DNA from 2 places in the Rhodoplanes azumiensis genome. Region 2 is predicted to be linked to the other one. Evidence: riboswitches for the same ligand, from Rfam matches in the RefSeq annotation. Region 2 holds a riboswitch; the other holds the start of a gene.
The links. A riboswitch is a leader RNA that binds a small molecule or an ion and turns the genes downstream of it on or off. The one in region 2 is predicted to bind cobalamin.
Positions count from the first base shown of each region.

Region 1 (5,722 bases), on a different contig from region 2:
GCACGGCTGCGAGGCCGTCCTCGAAACGGCCGTGGAGCGCGAGCCGATGGTCGCCCGCGCCGTGGTGGTGGCGACCGGCGGCCATCAGGCGGATCTGGCGCAGCTCCGCGTCGATCTCGGCCCGGCGGCGGACCGCATGGTGGTGCGCGGCTCGCCCTATTGCACGGGTCGCGGCCTCGATCTGCTGCTCGGGCTCGGCGCCGAGCCGGTCGGCGACCGGGCGAGCGCCCATCTGGTCGCCGTCGACGCCCGCGGACCGCGCTTCGACGGCGGCATCGTCACCCGCATGACCGGCATCCCGCACGGAATCGTGGTCGACCGCACCGGCCGGCGTCTCGCCGACGAGCGCGCCGACACCCGCCGCACCCACTATGCGCAATGGGGACCGCGCATCGCCGCCTGTCCGGACCAGCTCGCCTATCTGATCGTCGACCAGGAGGGACTACGGCGCGTCGGCCCGACCGCGCTCGCCCCGGTCACGGCGCCGTCGGTCGCCGAGCTGGCGCGCCGGCTGGAGGTCGATCCGGCGGCGCTCGAGGCGACGGTGCGGACCTTCAACGCCGAGGCGGCGGACCGCGAGCCGGCGGTGCGGCCGCTCGCGGCGCGGCCGCTCGCCGCCTGGCCGCTGCTGCCGGGCCTCACTTTCACGCATTTCGGTGTCGCCGTGGACACCGGCATGCGGGTCCGGCTGCGCGGCGGCCGCCGCATCGAGCGGGTGTTCGCGGCCGGCACCACGATGGCGGCCAACGTGCTGCGGCACGGCTATCTGGCCGGGCTGGGCCTCACCCTCGCCGCCGTGTCGGGCCGGATCGCCGGCGAGGAGGCCGCCCGTGCCGCCGCGTGAGGTCGCCGACGAGGTCGAGCGGGTGCTGCGGCTGTGCAGCGCCTGCATGTATTGCGACGGCGTCTGCGCCGTGTTCCCGGCGATCGCCGGCAAGGCGACCTTCTCGCTCTGCGACGTCGCCCATGTCGCCAATCTCTGCCACGCCTGCCGCGGCTGCTGGCATGCCTGCCAATACGCGCCGCCGCATCCCTTCGCCGTCAATGTGCCGCAGACGCTCGCCACCGCGCGTCGCCACTCCTACGCGGACTTCGCCCGGCCGCGCTGGCTGGCCGCGGCGTTCGGGCGGCGGGCCTGGACGGTCGCGGCCGCGGTGGGCGCGGTCACGCTCGCGGCGCTGCTCCTGGTGGTCCTCACGGTGCCGCACGAAACCCTGTTCGGGGAGCATCGCGGCGGCGGTGCGTTCTATCGGGTCGTGCCGTGGGGCGTGATGACGACGGCCGCCGGCCTGTCGTTCCTGTGGGCCGTGACCGCCATGGCGGCGTCGACGATGGCGTTCTGGCGGGCGATCGCGCCGCCCGCGTCGCGCCGGGTCGTTCGGCGGGCGCTGTGGCCGGCGGTGGTCGACATCGTGACGCTGCGCAATCTCGGCGGCGGCGGCGCCGGCTGCAACGACGTCGACGGCCGTTTTTCGCGCGAACGGCGCATCGCCCATCATGTCATGGTCACGGGCTTCGCCCTGACCATTCTCTCCACCGTGTCGGCGGCGCTCTGGCATCACGTCGCCGATGCGCCGGCCCCCTACCCGTTTTTGAGCCTGCCGGTGCTCGCCGGCACGATCGGCGGCGTCGCGATGCTGATCGGCATCGGCGGGCTCGTGTCGGTCGAGCGGCGCGCCGACACGGCGGCGACCGAGCCGGGCGAGACGCGGCTGAACCTGATCTTCCTGGGGCTGCTCGGGCTCGTCGCGGCGAGCGGCCTCGCCGTGCTGGGGCTGCGCGAGACCATGCTGATGGGCGTGACGCTGACGCTCCATCTCGGCCTGGTCACCGGCTTCTTCCTGGTGCTGCCGGCGAGCAAGATGATGCACGCGCCCTTCCGCGCGGCGGCGCTGCTGCGCGCCGCCATCGACCGCGTCGCCTCACCGCCCCGGCGCAGCGGCGGCGAGTGAGCGGCACGCCGCGGCGAGCCGCGCGAAGGCGGGCTCGTCGGCCGGCAGACCGAAGCGATAGCGGTTCGGCGTGTGCGGGAACCCGCGCACCAGAATGCCGGCATGCGCGAGGGCGTCCACGAGATCGCGGCCCGGCGGGCCTTCGGCGAGAACGAACAGGTCGGTGCCGCCGAGGATGCGCAAGCCGCCGCCCGAGAGAATTCCCTCGAGCCGGGTGCGGTCGGCGGCGAGACGTTCGCGCATCGTCGTCGTCCAGGCCGTGTCGAGGAGCGCGGAGGCCGCGATCGCGCAGGCCGGTCCCGACACGGGCCAGTCGCCGAGCCGCCGCCGCCACGGCATCGCGGCCCGCTCCGCCACCGCGACGAAACCGACGCGCAGGCCGGCGAGTCCGAAAAACTTGCCGAGCGAGCGCAGCACCACGACGCCGTCCGGCAGCCGGTCGGCGGCGAGCAGCGACAGCTCGGGCGCGACGTCGGCGAAAGCCTCGTCGACGATCAGCTTGCGCCCCGCCCCCGTCCACGCCTCGGCGAAGGCGAGGAGGTCCGCGCGCGGCACGGCCGCGCCGTCCGGATTGTTGGGGTTGACCAGCACGACGACGTCGAGGTCACGAGCCGCCGGATCCGGCAGGGCCGGCAGCGGCCGCACCGTGGCTCCGGTCTCCTCCCAGGCGGCGGCGTGCGACGAGTAGGTGCGGCCGACGACGCCGACCCTGAGGCGCGGTCCGAGAACGACCGGCAGCAGCCGGATGGCGAGCTCGCTGCCCGGCACCGGCAGCAGCGCCGTGCCGGTCGGTCGCCCATAGGCCGCCGCGGCGGCATCGGTCAGCCGGTCGATGTCGCGGCCGAGCGGCAGCCGGCGATACGTCTCGGGGTCGACCGCCGGCACCGGATAGGCGTGCGGATTGATGCCGGTCGACAGGTCGATCCACGGGGTCGGTGCCTCCGGATAGAGTCGCTCGGCCTCGTCGACACGCCCGCCGTGCCCGCGCAGGATCGCCTCGTTCCTCGGCTGCATCGGTCCGCCCAATCGGTCGCCTCAGATCGATCTGCCCGTTTCGGCCGCGGACTTCGGTCCGGCGACGGCCGTCGCGGCCGGCGAGGCTTAGCCCGGCGCCCGGCGCGGTGCAATCGGCTGACCGCGTCGCCGCCGATACGGGCGAAACCGGACGGCCGGATGCTTGCGCCGGAACCCGCCGTGCGCCTAATGTCGCCGCGATGGTTCCTCGCGCCGTCGGTCCGGCGCGGGGTGAAAAGGGAATGCGGTGCGGCGCCCGCGGGCGCTCAGGCCGCAACTGCCCCCGCAACTGTAGGCGGTGAGGCTCTCGCGCGGGTTCGTCACTGGCCGCAGTCTCCCCCTCCGATCGGGACTGCGCGACGGCCGGGAAGACGGCGCTGGAGCCGGCGAGCCGCGAGTCAGGAGACCTGCCATCGAGGTGGCGTGCGCGAATGGTTCCGGGCGGGGTGTTCCGGGGCCTGACGAGGCGCACGCGCAGCCGTCGGGAGGGTTTTCGCGTGCACATCATGGAAGGCTATCTGCCGGTCGGCCACGCGGCCGGTTGGTTCGCGGTGTCCGCACCGTTCGTGATCGCCGGGGCGGTCCGGATGCGGCGCATCCTGCGGGACGAGCCGCAGACCAAGATGATGCTCGCGGCGGCCGGCGCCTTCACGTTTGTGATGTCGGCCCTGAAGATCCCGAGCGTCACCGGCTCGTGCTCGCACCCGACCGGCACCGGGCTCGGCGCCATCCTGTTCGGCCCCGCCGTGATGGCCGTGCTCGGGACCATCGTCCTCGTGTTCCAGGCACTGCTGCTCGCCCATGGTGGCCTGACGACGCTCGGCGCCAACGTGTTCTCGATGGCGATCGTCGGGCCGTGGGTGAGCTGGTCGGTGTGGCGGCTGGCGCGCAGGCTCGGCCTGGGGGCCAGCGTCGCGGTGTTCTGTGCCGCCATGCTGGGGGACTTGTCGACCTATCTCACGACCTCGGTGCAGCTCGCGATCGCCTATCCGGACGCGAGCTCGGGCGTGCTCGGTGCCGTCGCGAAATTCGGCGGCATCTTCGCCGTCACCCAGATCCCGCTGGCGATCGCCGAGGGCCTCTTGACCGTGGTGGTGATCAACGCGCTCGAGGCCTCGCCGGGCCTGCTCGCCGAGATGCGGGGCGAGATGCGCGCTGGCTCGCGCGAAGGCGCGCACGGGCTCGCCGGAGGGACCGAGCGATGATCTCCAAGCGATCCTCGTGGCTGCTGATCGCGCTCGCGGCCGCCATCGTCGCCGCCCCCCTCCTCCTGCCGGGCATCGAGGGCGAGTTCAAGGGCACCGACGATCAGGCGGCGAGCGCCATCGCCGAGGCGCGCCCCGGCTACGAGCCGTGGTTCAAGCCGCTGTGGACGCCGCCCAACGGCGAGATCCAGAGCCTTCTGTTCGCCTTGCAGGCGGCGCTCGGTGCCGGCGTGCTCGGTTACGTGATCGGCCGAAGGCACGGCCGATCGTCCGCATCCGACAATGTCTCCCGTCGATAGGGCGGCCCACCTCAACCGCTGGCGGTCGCGCTCGCTCGCCGAGAAATCCGTCCTGGCCTTCGGTATGATGGCGTTCGCCCTCGTCTTCCCGCCGTTCCCGGTCGCTCCGGTGGTCGCCGTCGTGATGACGGCGGCGACGCTCCTCGGCGCGCGGGTGTCGCCGCGAACCTGGCTCGCCTGCGTGGCGGCGCCCGTCGGCTTCCTGCTGGTCGGATCGCTGTCGCTCGCCCTGCAGGTCGGCGACGGCGGCATCGGCCTCGCGCCGGACGGCCTGGCGACCGCGGCCGGAACGACGGCGCGCGCGCTGGCCTGTGTGACGGCGCTTCTGTTCCTCGCCCTGACGACGCCGGCGACCGATCTGGTCGCCGGGGCGCGCCGTCTCGGCCTGCCCGGCGAGATCGCGGAGATCGCCCTGCTGACGTATCGGTTTCTGTTTCTTTTCGGCGCGACTGCGCTGGCCATGGACGCGGCCCAGGCGGCGCGTCTCGGTCACGCCGGCGCCGGCCGCCGGCTGCGCTCGCTCGGCCTGCTGATCGCCAATCTGCTGCCGCGATCGCTTTATCGGGCGCGGCGCCTGGAGGTCGGCCTCGCGGCGCGCGGCTGGACCGGCGAGATGCGCGTGCTGTCGCGTCGGACTCCGGTCTCCCGGCCGGTGCTCGCGCTGATCGTCGCGATCGAGGCCGGGGTCGCCGGGCTGGGGTTGTGGGCGCGGTGACCCTGCTCGAAACGCAAGGCCTGACCTACGCCTATCAGGACGGCGGCCCGGCCTTGTCGGACCTCGATCTCGTCGTGCGGCGCGGGCGACGCCTCGCCATTCTCGGCCCCAACGGCGCCGGCAAGACGACGCTGCTCCTGCACCTCAACGGCACGCTGCGGCCGCAGCGCGGCCGGGTGCTGCTCGACGGCGCGCCGGTCGGATACGCCCGCGCCGACCTGACCGCCTGGCGCCGCCGCGTCGGGCTGGTGCTGCAGGACGCCGACGATCAGCTGTTCGCCGCGTCTGTCGAAGAGGACGTGTCGTTCGGGCCGCTCAATCTCGGCCTCGCCGACGACGCGGTGCGCCGCCGCGTCGCCGATGCGCTCCAGGTGATGGGCATCGCCGATCTCGCCGAGCGGGCGACCCACTTGCTCTCGTTCGGCCAGAAGAAGCGCGTCGCCATCGCCGGCGCCGTCGCGATGCGGCCCGAGGTACTGCTGCTCGACGAGCCGACCTCGGGCCTCGACCGCGCCGGACGCGACGGGCTCCTGGCCG
Region 1 is NZ_JBHUIW010000001.1:140,136-145,857, reverse strand. Features, by position in the region: gene tcuA (FAD-dependent tricarballylate dehydrogenase TcuA) at 1-844, shown strand, start outside; gene tcuB (tricarballylate utilization 4Fe-4S protein TcuB) at 831-1,952, shown strand; gene ACFSOX_RS00655 (threonine-phosphate decarboxylase) at 1,923-2,966, opposite strand; cobalamin riboswitch at 3,151-3,395, shown strand; gene ACFSOX_RS00650 (energy-coupling factor ABC transporter permease) at 3,473-4,171, shown strand; gene ACFSOX_RS00645 (energy-coupling factor ABC transporter substrate-binding protein) at 4,168-4,470, shown strand; gene cbiQ (cobalt ECF transporter T component CbiQ) at 4,454-5,185, shown strand; gene ACFSOX_RS00635 (energy-coupling factor ABC transporter ATP-binding protein) at 5,182-5,722, shown strand, end outside.
Region 1: another riboswitch for cobalamin. It lies ahead of ACFSOX_RS00650 (energy-coupling factor ABC transporter permease); the one in region 2 lies ahead of ACFSOX_RS03110 (cysteine-rich small domain-containing protein).

Region 2 (5,722 bases):
GAGACACCGAGCCGGTCGAAGACGTCGCGGGCGATCAGCGCCGTGCCGGAGCCCGGCTCGCCGATCGCGACCGGCTTCTCGGCCAGATCGGCGAGCGTCGCGGCCGCCGCGTCGGAGCGCACGAGGACGTGGATCTCCTCGTTGAACAGCTTCGTGACGATGCTGATCTTGTCGTCGAGCTTTCCGGTCGCGTCGGGACGCGAGCCGGCCGCGTCGGGACGTGATAGCAGCGTGAGCGCCCGAGCCGACGCGATGCCGAGATCGATCCCCTTCAGAAGGCGCACGTCGCGCACCGTCTGGGCGCCGCCGCTGCCGACGATCGGCAGTACCCGGAAGGCATCACCGTCGTCGAGCACGGCGGCGAGATCGGTGACGGCGGCGAGCGCCGTCGACCCGGTCCCGCCGGCGACGATCGAGACCGTGTTGGCATGCGCGCGGTCGGCCGTCACCGCGGTCTCGGCGCCCGGACGGCGGGCCGGCGGGCGCGGACGGACCGGCGCCGTCGTCGTGGACGACGCCTCCGCCGCCGCCCGCGGCGGGGCTTGCGCACCGCCCGTCTGCGCGGCGGCGGAGGAGAGACCGGCGAGCGCGTGAACGCTCACGACGACGAAGGCCGCAGCGGCCAGGACCGCGGTCGGGACGCGAGAACAGGCACGCCGCCGGCATGCCCGCTGCAGGCCTTCATCCATGAAGCGTTCCCCGTGCTCCGGATGCGGGACTCGCAACGCGAACGCACTGCTCACGAAGACGATCGACGAAAAAACTCACGCGAACGCGACGCAAACTCACGACCACTCAACGCTCACTCAACACTCACTCAACGCTCACTCAACGCTCACTCAACGTTTACTCCACGCTCACTGACGCTACGCGCACTCTCGTCGGACGGATGACGACGCGGGACGCGACGCATTCCAGGCACGGGCCCGCTTTACGCACATCCACGAAGCAGGCACACAGGCTCCGACGGCGCGCGCCACAGCGCGCGTCGTGGCTCGACTGACATCACAGGATCGGCCCGACCGCGACCTCGCACGCCGACGACAGTGTCGTCGATGCGACGGCGTGCTCACGTCGGCGCATCGGCCACGCGCACCCGGTCGGGCGCGGATCCCGCTGCACAGCCGCCGACGCGGTCACGTCGACCCGGATGTCCGATGTGAGATGTGCTGGCTCCCCCTGTCCCCGATCGAACCGTGACTCGGCAATTTGGCGGCTTTGTGATCGGCTTTAAGAATTCGTTAGGGATTGTGTCCGGCCCGACGTGTCTTGCGCGATTCGCTCCAGCAAACTGCCTCGGCCGACGAGCAGAGCGACCGAACAAATCATTTTCGTGCGGCGCGAATTCTTGTGACGGAGAACGCCGTTGCACGCGAAAATGCCGTTCCTTCGGAACGGCGGTCCGAGGAAATGACGCCGCGCGAGGAGGGGGCGTCCCGCGAGGACGGGAGCATGGCCTTCGCCGTCGGGCCGGCGAGCGGTCGCGGCACGGCCCGACGGCGGCCACCGTCACCGGGCGAGCGCGAGGAGCGCATCGAGATCGAGATTTTCCTCGCAATGATCGGCGAGCGCCTCGATCGCGGCCTCGGTGCGCTGCACGAAGTCGAGGCCGGAAGCCTGCGCCCCGACGGACCGGAGCCAGTGGCTGCGGAACGCATCGGCCCCGAACAGGCCGTGCACATAGGCACCGGCGATGCGGCCGTCGGCCGACATCGCACCCTCCGGCCGGATGTGCCCCGCCCCGTCGTCCAACATCAGCCACGGTCGTGACAGACCCGGCCCCGTGGTGCGGCCCATGTGCATCTCGTAGCCGGTGACGCGACAGCCGCTGAAGCGATCCACCGCGTCGACGTCGACGAGTCGCTTGTCGCCGCCGATCTCGGTCTCGACGTCGAGGAGGCCGAGGCCGCGGGTCTCGCCCGACGCACCCTCGTTGCCCTGCGGATCGCGCACCACGCGGCCGAGCATCTGGAACCCGGCGCACAGCCCGAGCACCCGGCCGCCGCGGCGCGCATGGGCGAGAATGTCGATGTCCCAGCCCTCCCGGCGCAACACGTCGAGATCGCTCCGGGTCGCCTTCGAGCCGGGCAGAATGATCACGTCCGTGTCGGCCGGGATCGGGTTGCCGGGCTGGACGAAGCGCAGCGCGACGCCCGGCTCGGCCGCGAGCGGATCGAGGTCGTCGAAATTGGCGATACGCGAGAGCCGCGGCACCGCGACATTGAGGCCACGCCCAAGCGTCTCGGCCGGCCGCTCCAGCGCGAGCGAGTCCTCGGCGGGCAGCCGGTCGGCAGTCGGGAACCAGCGCAGCACGCCGAGGAACGGCCAGCCGGTCTGTTCCGTGATGGTCTTCACGCCGGGCTCGAACAGCGAGAAGTCGCCGCGGAACTTGTTGACGACGTAGCCGACCACGCGGGCGCGGTCGGCCGGATCGAGCAGCGCATGGCTGCCGACGATCGCCGCCATGGTGCCGCCGCGGTCGATGTCGGAGAGAATCACGACCGGCAGGTCGGCCTGCTCGGCGAGATGCATGTTGGTGATGTCGGAGCGGCGCAGATAGATCTCGGCGCCCGAGCCGGCGCCCTCGACCAGCACCAGATCGGCCTCGGCGCGCAGCCGGTCGAGGCTGTCGAGAATGGCCGGCATCATGCCGTGGCGCATGCGGTGATAGATGCGGGCCGGGCAGTTGCCGAGCACGCGCCCGCGCAACACCACCTGCGAGCCGATGTCGGTCTGCGGCTTGAGCAGCACCGGGTTCATGTGGATCGACGGCGCGGCCTTGCAGGCGCGGGCCTGCAGATGCTGCGCCCGGCCGATCTCGCCGAACACGATCTCGCCGTCCGGTCCCGGGGGAAGATCGCTGTCGGCCGCCACGGCGGCGTTGTTGCTCATGTTCTGCGCCTTGAACGGACGCACCACGAGGCCGCGGCGCGTGAAGGCGCGGCAGAGGCCGGCCACCACCATGCTCTTGCCGACATCCGAGGCGGTGCCCTGGATCATCAGCGCGCGGGCGCGGCGCCGCAGCCGCTGCGCGGCGGGCGTGAAGGCGATGCGGGAGACGAGGCCCGCGATCTGGGCGTCGACGTCGATGGTCATGATTTGGTCCGAACGGGCTTCTGCCGGTAAGGCCGAGTCTGCTCCTGCCCGTCCCAGATCACCGGCCGCTCGAGCCACTTCTGGATGAAATTCCAGGCGCCGCGGGTGCCGTTGTGCGGCAGCGTGCAATCCGAGCAGTCCTTGCGCCGCGTCCCGTTGCGGTCGGTGAAGACCTTGTAAGGACCGGGGCAACGGTAAGCGATCAAGGGGCAGTAGCAGAACAGGCAGTTGAACTGCCCGCGCACGCCGGAATGGCAGGGCAGGAACGGACAGGCCGTGTTGGTGAAGCCCTTGAAGGCTTCGTTGGTGGTCGTGTCCTTCGGCTGCATGCGAGGCCCCGGCGTGTGCGAGCGCGGCGGCGACGGCGTCGCCACCGTCTGAACGCGCAGGCGGCCCGCCGGCGAGCGGCATCGCCCGCCGACACGTCGCGCCGCGGATGTGGACGAGGACGGGTTCGAATGCCGGTCACGGCGGCACGGGCCTCGCACCGCCGACCGTCACGCGGACCGATCACGTGAAAACGGAATCAGAGTCGGGTGATCATGAGCGCTCCCCTTTCGACCCACCGTCGAACGGAATGGACCAGCGTCTCCGGCCGGTCTCCTGGCTCACGGATCATGGTCCCCGATCACCTTCCCGGGACTTGCCCTGATGGCGTCCCAGTGGCTCACGATCGGCGACGATCCGTCCACAGTTGCGGGGGCAGCCGCGGCATTGGCGAGAGCTCGTCGAACGAGCGCTCGCCGGACCGCGTTCCCGTTTCACCTCTCGACGAGAGGCACCGAAGACCGTTTCAAATGAGCACGAAGCGGAGTGGCGTGCAAGGGCGGGCCATCCCGGAATCGGGTGCGGACCTTCACGACGGTGGCGATGTCGCCGGCGCGATGACGATGTCGTCGCGGCGCCGTGCGCGAAATCCAGGGCGCGCCACGATCGGCGCGCCGCGATCGCCCCGCGGGCCGATCACGGCCCGGCCGGCCTTGCGCTTCGCCCCCGCCCTGCTATATCCCTCGCGCATCGACAGAATCCGCTTACCTGCGTTCGTAGGCAGCGAGTGAGCAACAGGAGTTTGCGAATGGTCGCCCTGACCTTTCCCGACGGCGCGCGTCGGGAGTTTCCGAACGGCACCACCGGTCTCGACATCGCCAAGGGCATCTCGCCCTCCCTCGCCAAGCGCACCGTCGCGATGGCGCTCGACGGCGTGCTCGTCGATCTCGCCGACCCGATCGAGCAGGACGCCGCGATCGAGTTCGTGTCGCGCGACGATCCGCGCGCCCTCGAGTTGATCCGCCACGACGCCGCCCATGTGATGGCCGAGGCCGTGCAGACGCTGTGGCCCGGCACCCAGGTCACCATCGGCCCGGTGATCCAGAACGGCTTCTACTACGACTTCTTCCGCAACGAGCCGTTCACCCCGGACGACTTCGCCGCGATCGAGAAGACGATGAAGGAGATCATCGCGCGCGACAAACCCTTCACCAAGGAGGTGTGGTCGCGCGACGAGGCCAGGCAGGTCTTTCGGGACAAGGGCGAAAGTTTCAAGGTCGAGCTGGTGGACGCGATCCCCGAGGATCAGACCATCAAGATCTACAAGCAGGGCGACTGGTTCGACCTGTGCCGCGGCCCGCACATGACCTCGACCGGCAAGATCGGCACCGCCTTCAAGCTGATGAAGGTCGCGGGCGCCTATTGGCGCGGCGACAGTAACAATCCGATGCTGACCCGGATCTACGGCACCGCCTGGGCCAAGCAGGAGGATCTCGACGCCTATCTCAAGCAGATCGAGGAGGCGGAGAAGCGCGACCACCGAAAGCTCGGGCGCGAGCTCGATCTCTTCCACTTCCAGGAGGAAGGCCCCGGCGTCGTGTTCTGGCACGCCAAGGGCTGGTCGATGTTCCAGTCGGTGATCGCCTACATGCGCCGCCGCCTCGCGGCCGAGTACGACGAGGTCAACGCCCCGCAGATGCTCGACAAGGTTCTGTGGGAGACCTCCGGGCACTGGGAGTGGTACCGCGAAAACATGTTCGCGGCGCAGTCGGCCGGCGACGAGGCCGAGGACAAGCGCTGGTTCGCCATCAAGCCGATGAACTGCCCCGGCCACGTGCAGATCTTCAAGCACGGGCTGAAGAGCTATCGCGATCTGCCGATCCGCCTCGCCGAGTTCGGCGTGGTGCACCGCTACGAGCCGTCCGGCGCCATGCACGGGCTGATGCGGGTGCGCGGCTTCACCCAGGACGACGCGCACATCTTCTGCAACGAGGATCAGCTCGCCGAGGAGTGCCTGAAGATCAACGACCTGATCCTCTCGACCTACGAGGACTTCGGGTTCTCGGGCGACCTGACCGTCAAGCTCTCGACCCGGCCCGAGAAGCGGGTCGGCTCGGACGCCTCGTGGGATCACGCCGAGGAGGTGATGGGTCGCGTGCTGCAGCAGATCGCCGACCGGTCGGGCGGCAAGATCAAGACCGCCGTGAACCCCGGTGAAGGCGCCTTCTACGGGCCGAAGTTCGAATACGTGCTGCGCGACGCCATCGGGCGCGACTGGCAGTGCGGCACCACCCAGGTCGACTTCAACCTACCGGAGCGGTTCGGCGCCTTCTACATCGACGCCGACGGGGCGAAGAAG
Region 2 is NZ_JBHUIW010000002.1:282,860-288,581, reverse strand. Features, by position in the region: gene ACFSOX_RS03120 (TAXI family TRAP transporter solute-binding subunit) at 1-689, opposite strand, end outside; gene ACFSOX_RS03115 (cobyric acid synthase) at 1,510-3,096, opposite strand; gene ACFSOX_RS03110 (cysteine-rich small domain-containing protein) at 3,093-3,425, opposite strand; cobalamin riboswitch at 3,673-3,897, opposite strand; gene thrS (threonine--tRNA ligase) at 4,172-5,722, shown strand, end outside.